Regions from separate parts of the Paenibacillus sp. FSL R7-0302 genome, predicted to be linked through region 2. Evidence: riboswitches for the same ligand, from Rfam matches in the RefSeq annotation. Region 2 holds a riboswitch; each other region holds the start of a gene.
The links. A riboswitch is a leader RNA that binds a small molecule or an ion and turns the genes downstream of it on or off. The one in region 2 is predicted to bind thiamine pyrophosphate.
Positions count from the first base shown of each region.

Region 1: another riboswitch for thiamine pyrophosphate. It lies ahead of MKY96_RS26745 (ABC transporter substrate-binding protein); the one in region 2 lies ahead of MKY96_RS14380 (ABC transporter ATP-binding protein).
Region 3: another riboswitch for thiamine pyrophosphate. It lies ahead of MKY96_RS18510 (thiamine phosphate synthase); the one in region 2 lies ahead of MKY96_RS14380 (ABC transporter ATP-binding protein).

Region 1 covers NZ_JBBOWB010000002.1:238,667-244,659, reverse strand. The annotation lists gene MKY96_RS26755 (ABC transporter permease) at 13-774, opposite strand; gene MKY96_RS26750 (thiamine-binding protein) at 771-1,064, opposite strand; gene MKY96_RS26745 (ABC transporter substrate-binding protein) at 1,116-2,189, opposite strand; TPP riboswitch at 2,339-2,449, opposite strand; gene MKY96_RS26740 (hypothetical protein) at 2,522-3,973, opposite strand; gene MKY96_RS26735 (MFS transporter) at 4,022-5,200, opposite strand; gene MKY96_RS26730 (pyridoxamine 5'-phosphate oxidase family protein) at 5,361-5,780, shown strand; gene MKY96_RS26725 (EAL domain-containing protein) at 5,991-5,993, shown strand, end outside.
Region 2 covers NZ_JBBOWB010000001.1:3,284,609-3,290,601, forward strand. The annotation lists gene MKY96_RS14370 (DHA2 family efflux MFS transporter permease subunit) at 1-1,278, opposite strand, end outside; gene MKY96_RS14375 (TetR/AcrR family transcriptional regulator) at 1,429-2,085, shown strand; TPP riboswitch at 2,153-2,255, shown strand; gene MKY96_RS14380 (ABC transporter ATP-binding protein) at 2,386-3,156, shown strand; gene MKY96_RS14385 (ABC transporter permease) at 3,137-3,913, shown strand; gene MKY96_RS14390 (ABC transporter substrate-binding protein) at 3,910-4,989, shown strand; gene thiM (hydroxyethylthiazole kinase) at 4,993-5,814, shown strand; gene thiD (bifunctional hydroxymethylpyrimidine kinase/phosphomethylpyrimidine kinase) at 5,841-5,993, shown strand, end outside.
Region 3 covers NZ_JBBOWB010000001.1:4,257,892-4,263,884, forward strand. The annotation lists gene thiH (2-iminoacetate synthase ThiH) at 1-497, opposite strand, end outside; gene MKY96_RS18500 (thiazole synthase) at 526-1,290, opposite strand; gene thiS (sulfur carrier protein ThiS) at 1,321-1,524, opposite strand; gene MKY96_RS18510 (thiamine phosphate synthase) at 1,521-2,189, opposite strand; TPP riboswitch at 2,318-2,420, opposite strand; gene MKY96_RS18515 (SDR family oxidoreductase) at 2,569-3,441, opposite strand; gene MKY96_RS18520 (GNAT family N-acetyltransferase) at 3,745-4,275, shown strand; gene MKY96_RS18525 (S-layer homology domain-containing protein) at 4,335-5,585, opposite strand; gene MKY96_RS18530 (hypothetical protein) at 5,767-5,993, opposite strand, start outside.

The DNA.
Region 1 (5,993 bases), on a different contig from region 2:
CTTCCGTACACGTTAAGCTTCCTTGCGCGGCTTCCAGCGCACCAGCCATCTCTCCAGCAGGGCAATGAGCGCGAATAATACGAGACTCAGCAGCACGATAATGGCGATGGCCACGAACATCCGGTCCGCCCGGTAAGAGGCCTTCTGCAGCAGCATATAGTAGCCGATCCCTTTGTCGGCGCCGATCCATTCGGCCACCACTGCGCCCATCACCGCATAGGTGGCGGAGATTTTGAGCCCGGAGAACAGGGAGGGCAAGGAGCCGGGAAGCTCCAGCCGGGTGAAGATCTGCCACTTGCCCGCACCGGCCATCTTCATATAATTCATCATCACCCGGTCGCTTTGGGCCAGTCCGCCCATGGCTGCAACAGCTACGGGGAAGAAGCAGACGAGGGTGATCAGGATGATTTTGGGCAGCAGGCCGAACCCGAACCAGATAATCAGCAGCGGGGCCAGCGCAATGGAGGGCACATTCTGGCTGAGGATCAGCAGCGGATAGATCGCTCGCTTGACCCAGGGCAGCAGATGCAGCAGCAAGGCGGTGAGCAGGCCGATGCCTGTGCCGACCGGGAAGCCGATCAGGGTCAGCCGCAGCGTGGCGGCGGTGTGCTCCCAGATCCCGGAGGCGTTGTTCTTCGATTCACGCGCGATATCCGACGGGCTGGGCAACTGGTAAGCCGGGATGTCGAACAGCATGACCGATAGCTGCCATATCCCGACAAAAAAGAGGACCGCCACAAAGGGCGGCCACACTAGCTTCCAGGTGCTTCTCACGGCCGGTATTTCTCCGTCAGCTTATCCATGCTGATGCCGCCCGGATTATGGGCGATCTTGATCTGTGAGATGACACTAGGACTGCCGGAAGCGATCAGCGCCTCATGCATGTCACGCACAATATCCAGCAGCTCGGACAGCTCGCCTTCCATTGTAGTCTCCAGCGGATTCACCTGATGCTTCACGCCTGACTTTTGAATGACCTCTATAGCCTTGTCCACGTAAGGGATGGAATCCTCGTTGTTCGGTGTCTTGGGAATTACCTGAATGCTGAGCAGTGTGTTAGCCATGATCAATCATTCCTTTCAAGTTAGGTATAAGATTCCCGCCATGCGGGCTCATTATGATTCCGGCAAAAATTCATTCGTAAACGTACTCTCCGCATCCAGCGGCTTATCCAGCAGCTTCAGGCCGTACATCCAGTCGGCGTAGTTCTTCCAGATCTCAAGCTTCTGCTCACCCCAGCGCGGGGCGTCGTCCTTGTATTTCGGGCTAAGCCATTTCTGGCTGGCCAGCACCAGCTTGGGGTCCAGATCAGGGACAGCATCAGACAAGACCGTCGCGGCTTCTTCCGGGTGGTCGATGGCGTACTGATAGCCTTTTGACGTAGCCTTCAGGAATGCCTTCACCACTTCAGGATGCTCGGCGATCTCCTTCTCACTGGTGGTCAGGACTGGTGTGTAGTAGTCCAACTGCGGAGCGTAATCCTTCAGATACAGCATATCCAGCGGCTCCCCGCGCAGCTCCGCTTCCACGCCGGTCCAGGCATAGAAGATCCAGGCGAAGTCAATATCCCGCTTCACGGCTGTAAAAAAGTCCGCTTCGCCGATATTCACCAGCTTCACCTTGGAGACATCCCCGCCTTCGGGGTCCATGATGGCTTTCATGGCAGCCTGCTCCGCAGGGGAGCCCCAGCCTCCGTATGTTTTGCCTTCAAAATCCTTCGGCGTCTTAATATTGCGGTCCTTCGGAGCCGCGAAGCCCGAGGTATTATGCTGAATGATTGCAGCAATCGATACCAGCGGCACATCCTGCAGACGGGCCAGGGTCAGCGCCTCCTGGGCGCTGATGCCGAACTGGGCTTCACCAGAAGTGACCATTGTGTCGGAACCGGCAGCACCAGGCTGTACAATCTGCACATCAAGACCTTCCTCCGCGTAATAGCCCAGCTCCTTGGCAGCATACAGGCCGGTATGATTCGTGTTCGGCGTCCAGTCCAGGGCAATCTTGACCGGGGTCAGCGCCTTAGGTGCATCCGTGGGTGCGGCTGCGGTTGCATCAGGTGCAGCCGTGCTGTTACCGGCAGCAGGTGCGCTGGCCCCCGCATTGCCGCTGTGGTTCCCGCCGCCACATCCCGCTACGGTGAGCAGCAGCATGGAGCTGAGCAGTAGTGTGACTGTTTTTTTGACTCCCATTTCTCTTTCTCTCTCCTTCCAGCAACCCCTGGTCTTCAGAGCTTACAGAAACCTTATTCCTGTACATCCTTAGAATCAAAAAAGCGTCCCGATGATCGGGACGCCAGTGACTTGCGTGAGGGGACTTCAGCTTCAGTACCGCTCAAGGCACTGTGCTGAATGAAGATTCCTACGCTGGCATTATCCAGATCAGGTGTAAGGGTCAGTATCTTGTGGGATACAATCTCAGCCGGCCAATTCCAGCACCCCTGGTTCTATAAAGTTCACGGGTATTGCTATGTTCTTACGGTGTATTATAGACGGCAGTCCTGCCGTTGTCCACCCTCTGTGTCTTAATCCCTCGTATAATGCCGCTTCTTGCGGCGGCTGCGGATGCCGTTCCAGATCTCTCTCAGCGTTAAGCCGACACTGACGGTGATCCCCGAGAAGGTCAGGAACAGAGCCAGATACTCGAACGCGGAGTACTCCAGCATTTTGCTCCAGTCGATCTGGCCCTTCAGATCCTCGATGACCTGATTCATCCCGTATATCCCGCTGATGACCGTAAATACGGTGAGCACCATCAGGAGCGTATCCCGCCGTTTGGCCTGGAATTTGTCCTGGTACTGGAACAGGTCATTCAGGGTCATTTTCACCTCATCGAACAAGGCATCATTGCCATACACCTTACGCAGCTGAAAAAAAATCTCCCGCCCCTGCGACTGCGAGATCAGCTCCAGAAAATAGAATTTGGCCGAGAATTTGTTGATCAGGAAGATCAGATTCTCGATCTCGTCGTTGTCGTGGTTGATGCGCAGCCGGGAGTGGAGGTTGGCGAGCTTCAGCAGCACGATTTTATGAAAAATACTCAGCAGCATTCCGTAATAATACTCGCCGTACATCTGGCTGATCAGCTGGGCGGCAATCTCCGGCTTCGCCCGGCTCACGCAGCAGAAGGTCTGCTCATTGGTCATATAGTAGGTGTCCGGCCCCCAGCGGCTATAGCAATGCTCCCGGGTATACTGCTTGATATAGTCTGGATCACTTGCGCTCATATAGGGGGTGCCGTCGATGCTCAGACCGTCCACTTGGGAGGCCCGGTAGAGCAGCTCGACACTGATCTCTTCCTCATCCTCCGGGAGATTAACGCCGTAGAAGGCCTGCACCAGCATCCGTTCATCGACGAAGAAGGGCAGGGTCTCGAAATAATTGCCATTCGTCTCTGCAGGATCGAGATACGGCTCCAGCCCGGCTGCCAGATGCCTGAACACGAAGTCCTCCACCCGGGCAAAAGACTTCTTATGACAATGGATGAAGGTATGCTCATCCTGAAAGCTTACATCCTCCAGGTTGCGGAACCGGTCGGCGAATTCGAGCACCATGCTGAAGGGGAGATTCTCCTCCTCAATAGCCACTCTTACCGTCAGGAAGCCCAGCTCGAACGGGCAGAGGAACACATCGGTCGACAGCACGCGGAAGGGAATCGTCTGGAAGGGCATTTGAAGCCCGCACAGCAGATCATTGGCCCGGGAAAAGCGGCGGAAGGAATCCCTGTCCTTCTCACGCGGAAACAAGACATGAGCGGCAAACGGAAGATAGCTGCGCTCCATTTTCTCATGGGATACACAGTGATTCTCTCCGTAATAGGCATGCTCCAGTTCTTTGTTCTCAAGAAAAAAACGCGTAAATCCATCCTCCTGAAGACTCTCAATCAGCTCTTGATCGACTTCCGCCTTAATCGAAAAGGGGAAAATGAATTGCAGCAAGGCGGTATGCAGAGTGGGCTCGGAATGCAGTTCAGCCATGTGTGGGTTCCATCCTTATTCACAGAATATGGACCTTGTTGTATACAATTACCCGATTCTCCAGGCGGTTACGCTCAGCACGAATAACAGCGCGGCAAAAGCGGCCAAAAGTCCCGAAGTCTGGGCGATCTGCAGATGATCCATGGACCAGCCGGTCAGTAGCGGCAGTACTGCGCCGCCAATTCCGCCGGAGGCGATCATAATGCTGGGCGTCGATTCTTCCGCGCCGGGCAGCAGCTTACTGGAGAAGACCAGCGCGATCGAGAAGATGCCGGACATGAACAGGCCAAGCAGCAGGATGATCGCAAAAGCGGCAAGCCGGTGACCGGCGAACGGGAAAATAACGAGCAGCAGCAAAGCGGCAAAGCAGCTGACGAGCACATAGATGCGGTAGGAAATTTTCTCGGCGATGACACCGGCGAACAGTCTGCCCGCCGACATGGCGAGCCAGAAGAAGGTCACCGTGAGTGCAGCCGTGGCCTCGCTCATGCCCAGCTTCGCGATGAAGATCGCCGGCATGAAATTCACCAGGCTCATCTCAGTGCCTACATAAAGAAAGAAGAACAGAATGAACAAGCCAAGCACCACCCATTGCTTGCCCTTGTAGGGCAAGGACAATCTTCTGGTGGTTCCCGTTGCCGCAGCGCGGTCAGGGCGGGCAGGCCGCTCATTCAGCGCGCTGTCCAGCGGGCCGAAGCTGCTCTTCGCCCAGAAGAGCAGCGAGAGGAGGGAGCAGGCGGCAACGATCAGGAAGGCCAGCCTCCACTGCCCTGCGGCAATCAGCGGACTGGCCGCCAGCGGCATGAGCAGCGCCCCGACACCGAACAGCACCTCCAGCCGGCTCATGGCAACGGCCGTTCCTTCGGTGACTGCGGCTATAATAATCGTGCCGATGACGGCTTCGATCATCCCGAAGCCGAACCCTGCGGCTACGGCAATTACGTACATCCAGCCCCAGGGCGGGAGGAAGGCATAGGCAATCTCGGCGCATAGCAGCAGGCCGGTGGCAATCAGAATGCCGCCGCGCTTGCCGAACCGCCGGTTCAGCAGCGGCGAGACCAGTACGCCGGCCAGGAAGCCCGCGAACTGGCTGAAGATCAGCTCGCCCCCTGCACTGTAGCTGCGGTCATAATGCTGGAGCAGCACTGGCAGAATGGAGCCCAGCACAACATGGGCGAGGCCGATTACGAAATAGGAGAGACAGCCGATCCAGATTAGTTTTTTCAAGAATAAGACTCCTTATGAATCAATTTATGAACAGATGGCGGGATTCAGAATGAACGGGAAGGGTACACTATATTAGGCACAGGTTAATCATAAATCCAAACCAAGGACGTGAATATATAAACTTATATTCACATGAATTTTGAAGGGAGCTGTGACGTCAATGGATAACAAAGAGCTGGAGAAAACAATCATACAGGTGCTGGACGACAACAGGTTCGGTTCCTTCGGCACGATTGAGGCCGGTAACAAGCCTAAGGTGCGTTACATGGCGGTATTTCATGACGGGCTGTCCATCTATCTGGCAACTAACCGCAAGACGCATAAGGTAGAAGAGCTTCAGGATAATCCTAATGCTTGTCTCTTGCTTGGCTATGAACAGGGCGGCGGCAAGGATGTACTGGAGATTGAAGCTACGGTTGCCGTGACGAAGGATGACGGCTTGCGCTCTAAGGTATGGAATGAGTCCCTGGAGAAATGGTTCAAGGGACCGGATGATCCCGATTATGTCATTCTTGAGCTGTCACCTTCACGGATTGAATATATGGGCAAGAACGGTGAGCACGGGGTATGGCAGTCTTAATCGGCTGTCTCCGGTAAAAGGATTGTGGTGGCCGGGAACCGGTGAATCTCCCGCCTAAGCCTAAGTACTGCATAGCCCGGCAATCCGGGCCTCTTACGGACCTTCATGGTTCATAAGGGGCTCTTTTTGCGGCTTCTTTCCTGATCGTGCCGGAGGAATCATGCTATAATGGCCTCAGGTTATCGACATCATGAGGCGGAGGGGATTGCCATG
Region 2 (5,993 bases):
CGTTGTTCTTGCCGTCAGAATCGTAACCAGAGTCGAGACGGCCAGCGAGGTAATCACCTGCTGCATCGAGTTTGTCAGCGAGGTTACCCGGTTCACCAGATGGCTTGGCGCCTTGTTGAGCAGATGCGTGTTCATCGGCATCATCATCAGTCCCATTCCGGCCCCGCACATGATCAGCGGAAGGATCAGATCGCGGCTCTGCGTGGTAAGATCCACATGGGAATACTGGAATAGCGCGCCGGAGACCAGACTGAGACCGCAGACCACGAGCCAGCGCACACCGATCCGGTCGAACAGTATCCCGGCAATCGGCATCATCAGCCCGGAAGCGATCGCTTGCGGCAGCAGCGTCAGACCGGTATCAAATGCGCCGAAGCCGCGGGCCTGCTGCAGAAATTGCGGGAGCAGGAATAACGCGCCGTATAAGCCGAACTGGGCAATCCACTGCACGATGATTCCTGTCGTGAAATCTACGGATTTCAGAATCCGCAGCTCCAGCAGTGGTGTCTTGGAGCGCAGCTCGGCGATGACAAAAGCGATTAGTGCCACAGCGCCCAGCAGCAGCCCGATCAGCGTCTTCTCAGAGGTCCAGCTCTGCGCGCCCTGGCTGACCCCGTAGGTTAGCGAAGCAAAGGCCAGCGGTCCAAGAACCATACCTAGCTTATCCATGCCGGGCACGCTGTTCTTCGCCGCACTCGGCAGCTTGCGCAGTCCGATCAGCACAGCGATGATGCCAATCGGAATATTAATAAGGAAGATCCAGCGCCAGGAATGGTATTCAACCAGCCAGCCCGACAATACCGGACCAATAGCCGGAGCGAACAGGACGGGAATGCCCATAATGCCCATGACTACGCCGACCTTACTTTTGGGAGCCAGTCTGTATACATAGGCCATTCCGACAGGGAGCACACAGCCGCCGCCCAGTCCCTGAATAACCCGGAAAACAATCAGCCACTCGGCGCTGCTTGGTGTAGCGCACAGAATCGAGCCTATCGTGAACACAACTACCGCCGTCAGGAAGACCGTCTTGGCCCCGAACCGGTCAGACAGCCAGCCGGACAGCGGAATAACGGAAGCCTGGGCCAGCATATATCCGGTAACTACCCACTGCAGCGTATGCAGATCCGTCTTGAAATCCACCACCAGCCTGGACAAGGCTACGTTCATCGCCGTACTGTCCAGTACAACCATAAATACTCCTGCAATGATGGCCAGCAGCGGAACCAGAATGCCGGACAGCCGGAAATCGGCTTCCTGCTTCAAGGTCTGATCCATGTCTCTTCTCCTCCTGAGCTGTCCGCGTTCTAGATTGACCTGCGGGCAGATTGTTCTATATAATGAGTGAACGGACAACTGTCCGTAAGCGCAATTCATAGTCTACGGACAATTGTCCGTTGTGTCAATTCTTTTCTGAAAGGGGTTCTCATGAAAAAGCCAGACACCGATGCTGCGCAGCTCCCGCGCTCAGCTCCGCAAGCCATAGAATCCGCCCCGCCCGAGTCCGCCGATCCTTATGTACAGCGGATTCTTGAAGCTGCCCGCCAGTTGTTCACCGAGAGCGGTCTTGAGGCGGTCAGCATGTACAGCATTGCCAAGCGGGCAGGCATAGGACAAGGCTCCCTGTACCGCCGCTTCATGGACAAGGGTGAGATCTGTTCTGCACTGCTGAAGGGCAGCGCAGATCAATTCCTGTCCGGGCTGGAGCAGCAGGTGGCTGCCAGTGCCGGTGAAGCTCCGGCTCTCGCTCAGCTGCAGAGCAGCATTGAGCAGATTGCCGATTTCATTGAGCAGTATGCCGAGCTGCTGAATATGATCAAAGCCGAGTTCACCGGCAAGAAGCAGCTGACCCAGTTTGAGCATCCTTTTTTTCAGCGGCTGGGGGTGATGATGACAGAGCTGCTGCAGCGCGCTGCGGCGGGCGGTGAGCTGATTGACATTGATCCGGCCTTTGCGGCCACAGCCTTAATCTCTGTCCTCAGCCCCGATCTGTACCTGTATGAGCAGAAGCGGCACCATTCCTCCAAGCTGGACATCTCCCGGGGCATCGTCACCTTGTTCGTGACCGGTCTGGCGAAGCGCTGACCCGCCTGATCTTTACAAGACAGGAATTTGTGGTATATTAAGTAGCAATTACGAATTCAATAGCAACATTATTCACTAGGGGAGTCGGCCGACTGAGACGGAGCTTAAGCTCCGGACCCTTTGAACCTGATCTGGATCATACCAGCGGAGGGAAGTGGAGCAGAATGTATCAGTGGTTCCCGTCACAGGGCCGCAGCTGACTGTACCTTCCGCCCCATTCATTCCTCCGGGAATGAATGGGGCTTTTTTGTGCTCACCGCAGTATCTATATCAATCCGGGGAGGCTTCGTACATAGTCTTATGATCAACATTAGCAATCTATCCTATGCTTTCGGGACGGGCTCGTCCCGTACCCCAGTCTTCTCAGGGCTATCCATGAATGTGCAGCGCGGCGAATTCATTTCTGTCGTAGGCGGAAGCGGATGCGGCAAAAGCACCTTGTTCAAAATCATCGCCGGCCTGCTGGAGCCGGACAAAGGCAGGATTACGCTGAACGGAGCCGAGTCCGCTGCAGCAGCGAAGAGGCTGGGCAGTGTGGCCTACATGCCGCAGCAGGATCTCCTCCTGCCTTGGCGCACCGTGCTGGACAATTGTCTGCTGCCTTGGGAACTCAAGCGCAGCCGTCCCAAAGCGGCCGCCGTGGCCGAGATCCGTACCCTGCTGCAACGCTTCGGCCTTGAGGGAACCGAAGGGGCTTATCCCCAGGAGCTGTCCGGCGGGATGCGCCAGCGCGTGGCGGTCCTCCGCACCGTGGCGGCGGGGAATGATCTGCTGCTGCTCGATGAGCCGTTCGGGGCGCTCGATGCCATTACCAAGCGCTCACTGCAGCGCTGGCTGTTGGAGTTATGGGCAGAGCTGGACAAGACGGTGCTGTTCATCACCCATGATCTGGAGGAGGCGCTTCTGCTCAGTGACAGAATCTATCTAATGACGGGCAGTGGCGGCAGCGGGATGCAGGAATTCCCAGCCGGTCTCCCCCGCCCGCGTCATCACAGTCTGAATTATGAGCCGCAGTTCGCCGCCCTGCGCCAGGAATTGGAGCTGAAGCTATATGAGAACCGCCGCTCCTAGAAGATTGCTCCAGCATTACGGTCCGGCTGCCCTGCTCGCCCTGCTGACGCTTGCAGTCTGGGAGACTGTAGCCCGGCTGGGCCTGGTTCCTCCCTTCATCCTTCCGGCTCCGTCTGCGGTGTGGATGGCATTGATGGAAGACCGCCATCTATTGTTCGGGGTACATCTGCCCGCCACACTGCTTGAAGTGCTCACAGGCTTCGCACTATCCGTGGTCTGCGGCAGCCTGCTGGGAATCGCCATGCACCTGTTCCGTCCGCTGGCCAAGGCGCTGTACCCGCTGCTGATTATCAGCCAGACGGTTCCGCTGATCGCCCTCTCTCCCCTGTTCATCATGTGGTTCGGCTACACCCTGTGGAGCAAGGTCGCCGTTGTCTTCCTGACCGCTTTCTTCCCGGTGGTCATCGGCACCTATGACGGGTTGTCCAAGAACACGGACGCCTACCGGGAGCTGCTGCTGACATATGGCGCGAACCGCTGGCAGATTCTCGGGAAGGTGGGCGTTCCGCTGGCTTTACCCTCTTTTTTCTCCGGGCTGAAGCTGTCGGCTGTGTACTGTGTGATCGGTGCAACTATTGGGGAATGGCTTGGGGGCAGCCAGGGGCTGGGCTATTTCAGCCGCAGAATGGCCGGGAATCTGCAGAGCGCCAAGATGTTCGCCGCCGTTGTCTTATTATCCCTGCTCGGTATCCTGCTGTTTCTGGCAGTCGCCGCGCTGGAGAAGATTATTCTGAAGAAAAGAGGACGTTATTCATGACTACTATCCGCTATACCCGTTATCTGCACCATGCGATTTCAAGGCCAGCCATGCTGCTGTCTGCTCTGCTGCTCTGTATGCTGCCTGTCCTGGCAGGCTGCGCCAATACGGACAGTCCGGCGGCCTCTGGCCCCCCGGCTGCTGCACCCTCTACCTCTGAGGCCGGGGCTAAAGGCGGGGCCCATAAGCTGACGATTATGCTCGACTGGTATCCCAATGCTGTTCACTCTTTTTTGTATGCGGCAGAGGCTGAAGGCTATTTCGCTGAGGAAGGTCTGGAGGTTGAGATTGAGATGCCGGCCGATACCAATGATGCGCTGAAGCTTGTTGCTGCGGGGAAGGTGGATCTGGCACTCAGTTATCAGCCCCAGGTGCTGATGGCACGGGGTGAGCAGATTCCAGTCAAGTCGATTGCCGCGCTGGTGCGTCATCCGCTGAATCATCTCATGGTAGCCGCAGACAGCGGCATTACCCGCCCCGGAGAGCTGTCCGGCAAGCAAGCCGGATATTCCTCCGTCCCGTTGTATGAAGCCATGCTGAACACGATGGTCAAAAGCGACGGCGGGGACCCTTCCTCCCTCAAGCTGGTGGATGTCGGCTATGAGCTGATCCCTGCTCTCTCCACCGGACGGGTGGATGGCATTATGGGCGGGTTCATCAACCATGAGCAGCTGATTCTGGAGCAGGAAGGCCATCCGGTCCGCTCCTTCAATCCCGTGGATTACGGGGTCCCGGATTATTATGAGCTGGTGCTGGTCGCCAGTGAGCAGGGACTGCAGGATTCACAGGGCTTTTATCAGAAATTCGTGGATGCCATCAGAAAAGGCCAGCAGTATACTGCCGGTCACCCGGATGAAGCGCTGAAGCTGCTGCTTGCCCATCAGGAGGATACCGCACCGCTGGATGAAGCCATTGAACAGCGCAGTCTGGAGATCCTGCTGCCGCTGATGGATGCCGGTTCCCAGCCCTTCGGCTATCAGGACAGCGCTTCATGGGAGAAGGTGAACCAGTGGCTGAGCGAGAACGGTCTGCTGGCTGCAGAAGTGGATGTTAAGAATGCTTTTATTAATTTTTAAATTATGCCTACAGGAGGAATTCATATGTCTTATCTGTCCAAAGTACGCCAAGCGAACCCGCTGGTGCATAATATCACGAATATCGTAGTCGCTAACTTCACAGCGAACGGGCTGCTGGCTCTAGGAGCCTCGCCGTTCATGGCCGATGCCATCGAAGAAGTAGCAGATGTCGCCGCCATGTCCGGGGCAGTGGTGCTGAACATTGGCACGTTGAATGAATCCGCCATCGCTTCCATGATCGAGGCAGGGAAGGCTGCGAACCGCCACCAGGTGCCGCTCGTGCTTGATCCCGTTGGAGCTGGAGCTACCGCCTACCGCACGGACGTTACGGCGGGGCTGCTCCGTGAGCTTCAGCTTACTGCCCTGCGCGGCAATGTGGCCGAGGTTGCCAATGTGGCCGGGGAGAGCTGGGCCAGCAAAGGCGTGGATGCCGGAGCAGGCGAAGGCGATGTAGTCGCTCTGGCCAATAAGGCGGCGCAGAAGCTGAACTGTGTCGTGATTATCACCGGCAAGGAAGACATTATCACAGACGGCAAGCGCACTTATATCGCCAGCAACGGGCACTCCATCCTGACCCGGGTGACCGGAACCGGCTGCCTGCTCAGTGCTGTGGTGGGTGCATTTCTTGCCGTAAGCGGCGGGGAGGTACTTGAGGCGGCTGCCGAGGCTCTTTCCTTCTATGGCGTGGCAGCAGAGCTTGCCGCTGAAGCGGCTGAAGCCCAAGGTCCCGGCAGCTTCCAGACCTTGTTCCTGAATCAATTGTCGCTGGTGACCCCGGAGCAATACAGCAGCCGCTCACGGCTGAAGCTGCTCGCCGAAGCCTAGACCGTACAGCCAAAGGAGAGAACAAGATGACTATCATACGCAAAGCGTTGACCATTGCCGGCTCCGACAGCGGCGGCGGGGCCGGGATTCAGGCGGATTTGAAGACGTTTCAGGAGCTGGGAGTGTACGGCATGTCTGCACTTACTGCACTCACCGCCCAGAATACACTAGGTGTCCAG
Region 3 (5,993 bases), 970 kb from region 2:
TATTCGGCTGTCGAGAGCGGATTCACTTCAATGCTGACGGAGGAAAAATAGCGGCGCAGCACGTTCACGCAGTCCCTCACATAACCGGCCGGACTGTCATTCCGGGATTCTCCGGTCAGGATCAGAATGTGGCGCAGGCCCGTGGCAGCGATGATCTCTGCTTCCCTGGCGACCTGCTCCAGCGTCAGCTTTTTGCGCGGAAAATCATAGATCGAACTGAAGCTGCAATACGTGCAGTGATTCACGCAAAAATCAGCCAGATACATCGGTGTAAACAGCTGCATCACATGGCCGAAATGCGTACGCGTTAACCGGTGCGCCTTCTGCGCCATCTCCTCCAGATAAGGCTCCGCTGCCGGTGACAGCAGTGCCATCAGCCCCTCTTCATCGACCCGCTCTGCACGAAGCGCACGCTTCACATCCTCTGCCGTATAGCGGCTCCATAGCGTTCCGTAAGGAAGCTGCTCCAGCCGGGTCATCGTCTCATAAAAGCTCATAACCGTTCTCTCCTCCCTATTCCATCTGTCAGGCCAAGAACCCGGTCAACGGTGAAGAGGCTGCCGCCGTCTCCTCTACGGGCCCTAGTCCAGCGAGATAAGCCTTGCGCCCTGCAGCTACCGCGTCACGGAAGGCTTCTGCCATCAGCAGCGGATCTGAGGCGGTGGCAATCGCTGTATTAAGCAGCACCGCTGCGGCACCCATCTCCATCGCCTCAGCCGCCTCGGACGGTCTGCCGATTCCGGCATCCACGATCACCGGCAGCTCCGTCTCGGAGATCAGAATGCGGATCAGTTCCTTGGTCTGCAGTCCGCGGTTGGACCCGATCGGCGCTCCCAGCGGCATCACGGCCGCAGCCCCCGCTGCCTTCAACCGCAGGGCGGCGGACAGGTCAGGACTCATATACGGCAGCACCACGAAGCCCTCAGCTGCAAGAATCTCGGTCGCCCGGATGGTCTCGGTGTTATCCGGCAGCAGATATTTCTGGTCGTTGATGACCTCAATCTTCACCCAGTTCCCCAGCCCCGCCGATCTCGCCAGCCGGGCAATCCGTACTGCTTCCTCTGCGGTGCGCGCACCAGAGGTATTAGGCAGCAAGGTCATATGGGAAGGAATATGGCTGACAATATTGTCACTGCTCTCCGGGTCCACCCGGCGCAGAGCAACGGTAATGACCTGTGAGCCTGATCGCGTAATCACCTCGGGAATGAGGGTGTTGCGGCTGTATTTTCCGGTGCCAATGAACAGTCTGCTGGTTAGAGTCACTCCGCCAATCATCAATGAGTCTTGCATGTTAACGCCTCCCGGAATAAGTCTTCTTGTTTAGCCTCCGCCTACAAAATGAACCAGCTCCACCCGGTCCCCCTCGCTGAGCAGTGTCTCTCCATAAACCTCTCTGCCGGCAAGCTCACCGTTCAGCTCGACAATCACCAGCTTACCGGCCCATTCGGGCCGGGACAGCAGATCCTCCAGCGTCCGGCAGCTCTCTTCAATTCTTTGCCTCTTCCCGTTAACGGTCACATTCATGCCTGTTCACCTCCTGCTGTGCCCTGTGCTTGAGCCATATCCAGCGCTTCAGCCAGCTCTGCTGCCCTGTGGACCGCTTCCCTGTACGCCCGGGCCGCTGCCACAGGGTCCGGGGCTCCGCAGATCCCCGACATGACGGCAATGCCAGCCGCCCCTTGGGCTAACACCGCCCCGGCATTCCCCGGGGTAATCCCTCCAAGCGCAATCAGCGGGATGCAGCTCCAGCGGACGGCCTCTGCCAGCTGCGCAAGTCCGCGTGCCTGCTGTCCCGGCTTACAGGCCGTCGGGAACACATGCCCGTAGAGGCAGAAGTCTGCTCCCTGCCTTCCAGCCTCTGCCGCCTCTTCCCGCGAGTGTACCGATCTGCCGATCCGCAGGTCCGGTGCAAGGCCGCGCACTGCGGCTGGAGGAAGACTGTGCCAGGCTAAATGTACACCGCCTGCCCCGGCGGCCAGGGCAACATCGATCCGGTCATTAATGACCAGCTTCGAAGGCGGAACCCCGGCCTGAAGCATCTGCTGCGCCGCCGCCAACAGTTGGCGGGCGGGCATGGCTTTTTCGCGGAGATGGATATAATCCACTATAGAATGTACAGCCACGGCCCATTCGGTCAGCGCTTCAGGCGGCAGCCGCCCGTCCGAGACCGCATGAATCTCATACAACACTCTTTCGCCTCCCGTCTGCTCCAAGCCCGCTTTGCACCACCCCGCAACACAAAAAAGACCGCTCCCCGTAAAGGAAGCAGTCTGGAATAAAAGCAGGAATACCGGGATTAGCCGTATACCCCCGCTGCATTATTCGTTCTCCACTTCCCTACGCTGGTATAAACCAGATCAGGTTCAAAGGGTCCGGACAACTACGCCCGTCTCAGCCTTGCGGCACCCCTAGTGATCGTTCTATGCGGTTGTTTCGTCTTGCTTGTTGTATATTAGCATATTATTTCTGTTAGGGCTATACCTATCTCGTCTCACAAAAGCCAGCCTCCCGGCTGGCTTCTCCACATTTGCTGAGCAAATTGTGTAATACGTATGGTTACACTGCTTCTTATCCGTTCACAACCTCGCCGCCGTTCACATGCATCACCTGCCCGCTCACATAGGAGGAATCGTCCGAAGCCAGGTACACATACGCCGGTGCCAGCTCTTCAGGCTGTCCCGGGCGCTTCATCGGCTGGGTGCCGCCGAACTCACTGACCTTCTTAGCGTCAAAGGTTGACGGGATCAGCGGGGTCCAGATCGGTCCGGGAGCTACCGCATTCACGCGGATGCCCTTATCCGCCAGATTCATCGACAGTGACCGGGTGAAGCTGAGAATGGCTCCCTTGGTGGACGAATAGTCCAGCAGCTGCGGGCTGCCGCGATACGCCGTGATGGAGGTGGTGTTAATGATGGTAGCGCCTTTTTTGAGATGAGGCATGGCAGCCTTGGTCAGATAGAACATGGAGAAAATATTCGTCCGGAACGTACGCTCCAGTTGCTCCGCCGTAATGTCCTCAATATGATCCTGCGGATGCTGCTCCGCCGCATTGTTGATTAGAATGTCAAGCTTGCCGAGTCCTTCAACGGTTTGACGAATCAAGCTCTGACAAAAGCATTCGTCCCCGATATCCCCGGCGATCAGAATACACGTTCTGCCCTCCTGTTCCACCTGGCGCTTGGTCTCTTCCGCATCCTCATGCTCGTTCAAGTAGGAGATCACCACATCCGCGCCCTCCTTGGCAAAATGAACGGCAACTGCACGCCCGATCCCGCTGTCGCCTCCGGTAATGAGCGCAGCCTTGCCCAGCAGCTTGCCTGCTGCCTTGTACGCCGGTGTCTCAAACTCCGGAAGCGGGTTCATCTCACTTTCAATTCCGGGGCGCTGATCCTGCACCTGCGGTGGTAAAGTTTTGACAGGTTGCTTGCTAGTGTCTGGCATAATCCATTCTCCTTTCGCTGTCCACAGTATTGTTGATCAATCATGTTAGCATGGCTTAAGGTCTGGTGTTTATGCATCAGGCAGTGTGCCTGCTTGGCTCTACGTTATGTTACTTACCACACTTGGCAGCCGCCCAAACAAGTAATCTTCATTCAACGGTTCCTATAGCGGAACGATAGTCAGTAAGTAAGGAACGTTTCCAAAAAGATTATTATCTATATCCGCTAAGGGGAATGACCTATACTTTGTGGGGAACAACGGCAAGATCATATCGAAATCATACTAGCAGGAGGGTATCGCACAATGAATGCAAGAATCACCTTATCTCCGGTCACCCCGGACGATATCGATTTCATCACAGATCTGGAAATGAGCGTTTCACTCTGGCCCTTCGAGGATATGATTCCAACCGACAAGGAGGCCGTCCGGAAGACTGTGGCGGAACGAATCCAGAGCGACTGGCATAGACAATTCCTGATCAGGCTAGCCACTCCCGAAGCAACCCCTGTAGGGGAACTGAGTATACATTGGTATGTAAAAGAGCGCGAAAGCTGGGAGCTGGGCTACAGCCTTTTCCCAGAATACCGGGGGCAAGGCTACTGCACCGAAGCTGCGCAGCTGGCCTTGAAGCTTGCTTTTGAAGAATGGAAGGCCCACAGAGTTGTGGCTATGTGCAATGAATACAATACCTCATCCATCAAAGTGCTGGATAGGTTAGGCATGGTCCGCGAAGGCGTATTCCGGGAAGAAATACACTGGAACAACCAGTGGGTGAACCAATACTTTTATGCGATGCTGGACCGGGAGTACCGGGCGATTACCGGGATACGATAAACGCACGGCCTACGCGGCGCGCCCGGTCCAATTGTGGACATTCTGTTTTTAGGCACGCTCTATTCATCTTCCTTCACAATTGCATCCTGAACCTTACCCGCACCCATAACCTTCGTTGACGTATTCAGAATCGCCTGCGTCACCGTTGTCCCTTCATCTAGCTCTATCTTAACCCCTGTTGCAGAGGCAGCGGTCTTAAGCGTGCGTATGGAGCCTTTTTGCAGGTGGAGGACGGGTCCTTTGGCTTCAATGTTCACATCTCCGAAATTGCCGTTAAGCGTCACTACGATCCCGGCTGCAAGGCCGGATGGCAGATCAATATCTGTGAACCCTTCTCCGGTACCCTCCCCCTCTTCCAGATTTACACCGGACTGTACCGACAATGCCTTCACCCAGGTTGTACCTTCGGTGACCAGGCGGGCAGTTCCACTATTCTTCTGCACAATCACTTGGTTCATGGTTGTGTTCTTTAGCTGCACTGAGGGATCTCCGCTGCCCTGTATGATGACCTTGCCTAGTACTTCAACACTGTCCAAGTTCACCTCTCCGTTGCCGATTCCTTCCTCCAGGACCAGGTCTCCAAAAATCTTCAGATTCTGCAGCAGCACATCATAGCCGGATACAGTGACATTGTTATAGTATTTGATGGCTCCTGGTTCAAAGCTTCCAAGCCCCTCAGAATGGCTGATAGTTACACTCTGCAAGCCGCCGCTTGTGACATTGTAGTAATCCAGCAGTGCAATCGCTTCGGCCCGGGTCATCGCCTGTTCTGGAGCAAACCGCCCGTCCGGGTACCCCTTCATTCCTCCGTCATTGATCAGTGCAGCGACATCGGCTTCACTCCAGCCTGCAATCTGATCCTTATCGCTGAACATGGATAATACCTCCGTGCTTCCCGTCTCAAAATACATCATTCTGCTCACCATAATCGCCGCCTCCTGGCGCATAACGGGATCGCCCGGACGAATCGTGCCTCCGTAACCCTTGATGATGCCCACTTCCAGCGCTTTCGAGATTTCTTCGTATGCCCAGCTCGTCTTAGGCAGATCGCTGAAATCAGCCTTCACCTTGCTCTCAGCCGTCAGCCCGGCCAACTGGTTGATTAACGCGATAAATTCCGCTCTAGTGATCGCCTGATCCGGCCGGACTGACCCGTCCGCGAATCCCTTCAGCCATCCCTGTTCCAGCCAGCGGCTCATCTGCTTCTGCGCCCAGTGTCCTTCATAATCGGCTGCCGCAGACATATGCCCGGCTGAACCCAGCAGCAAGCCCAGACTCAGCCCGACCGTTACTAATTTTCTTCCTATCATTACTGCGCTCACTCCTAAGTATGTATGTGATGCCAAATGAACCAAGCACCTAATCATAGTGTAGCGGAATACACAGCCGTTGGGAACAATATCCAACCATGTGCATCCAGACATGCGAAACAGCCCTGGAGGCCGAGGCTTCCAGAGCTGTTATCACACTGCCCATCCGGCAGCAGGTTATTTAGATAATTGTGTTGTAGACCATGAAAAAGATCATGACGACCAGCGAGACCATCAGCAGCAGACTCATGGTACGAATCTTGGCAGTCTCGGCAGAGACATCGCGGTTCTCTCTCATGCCTGCCGCAGCAAGGCGCAGAGGCTTGGTCATAATCCCGCCGAACGCGAACATAGCCAGCAGAAGCACCGTAACAATGATCATCCAGGGTACAGAATACTCGCCCTTAG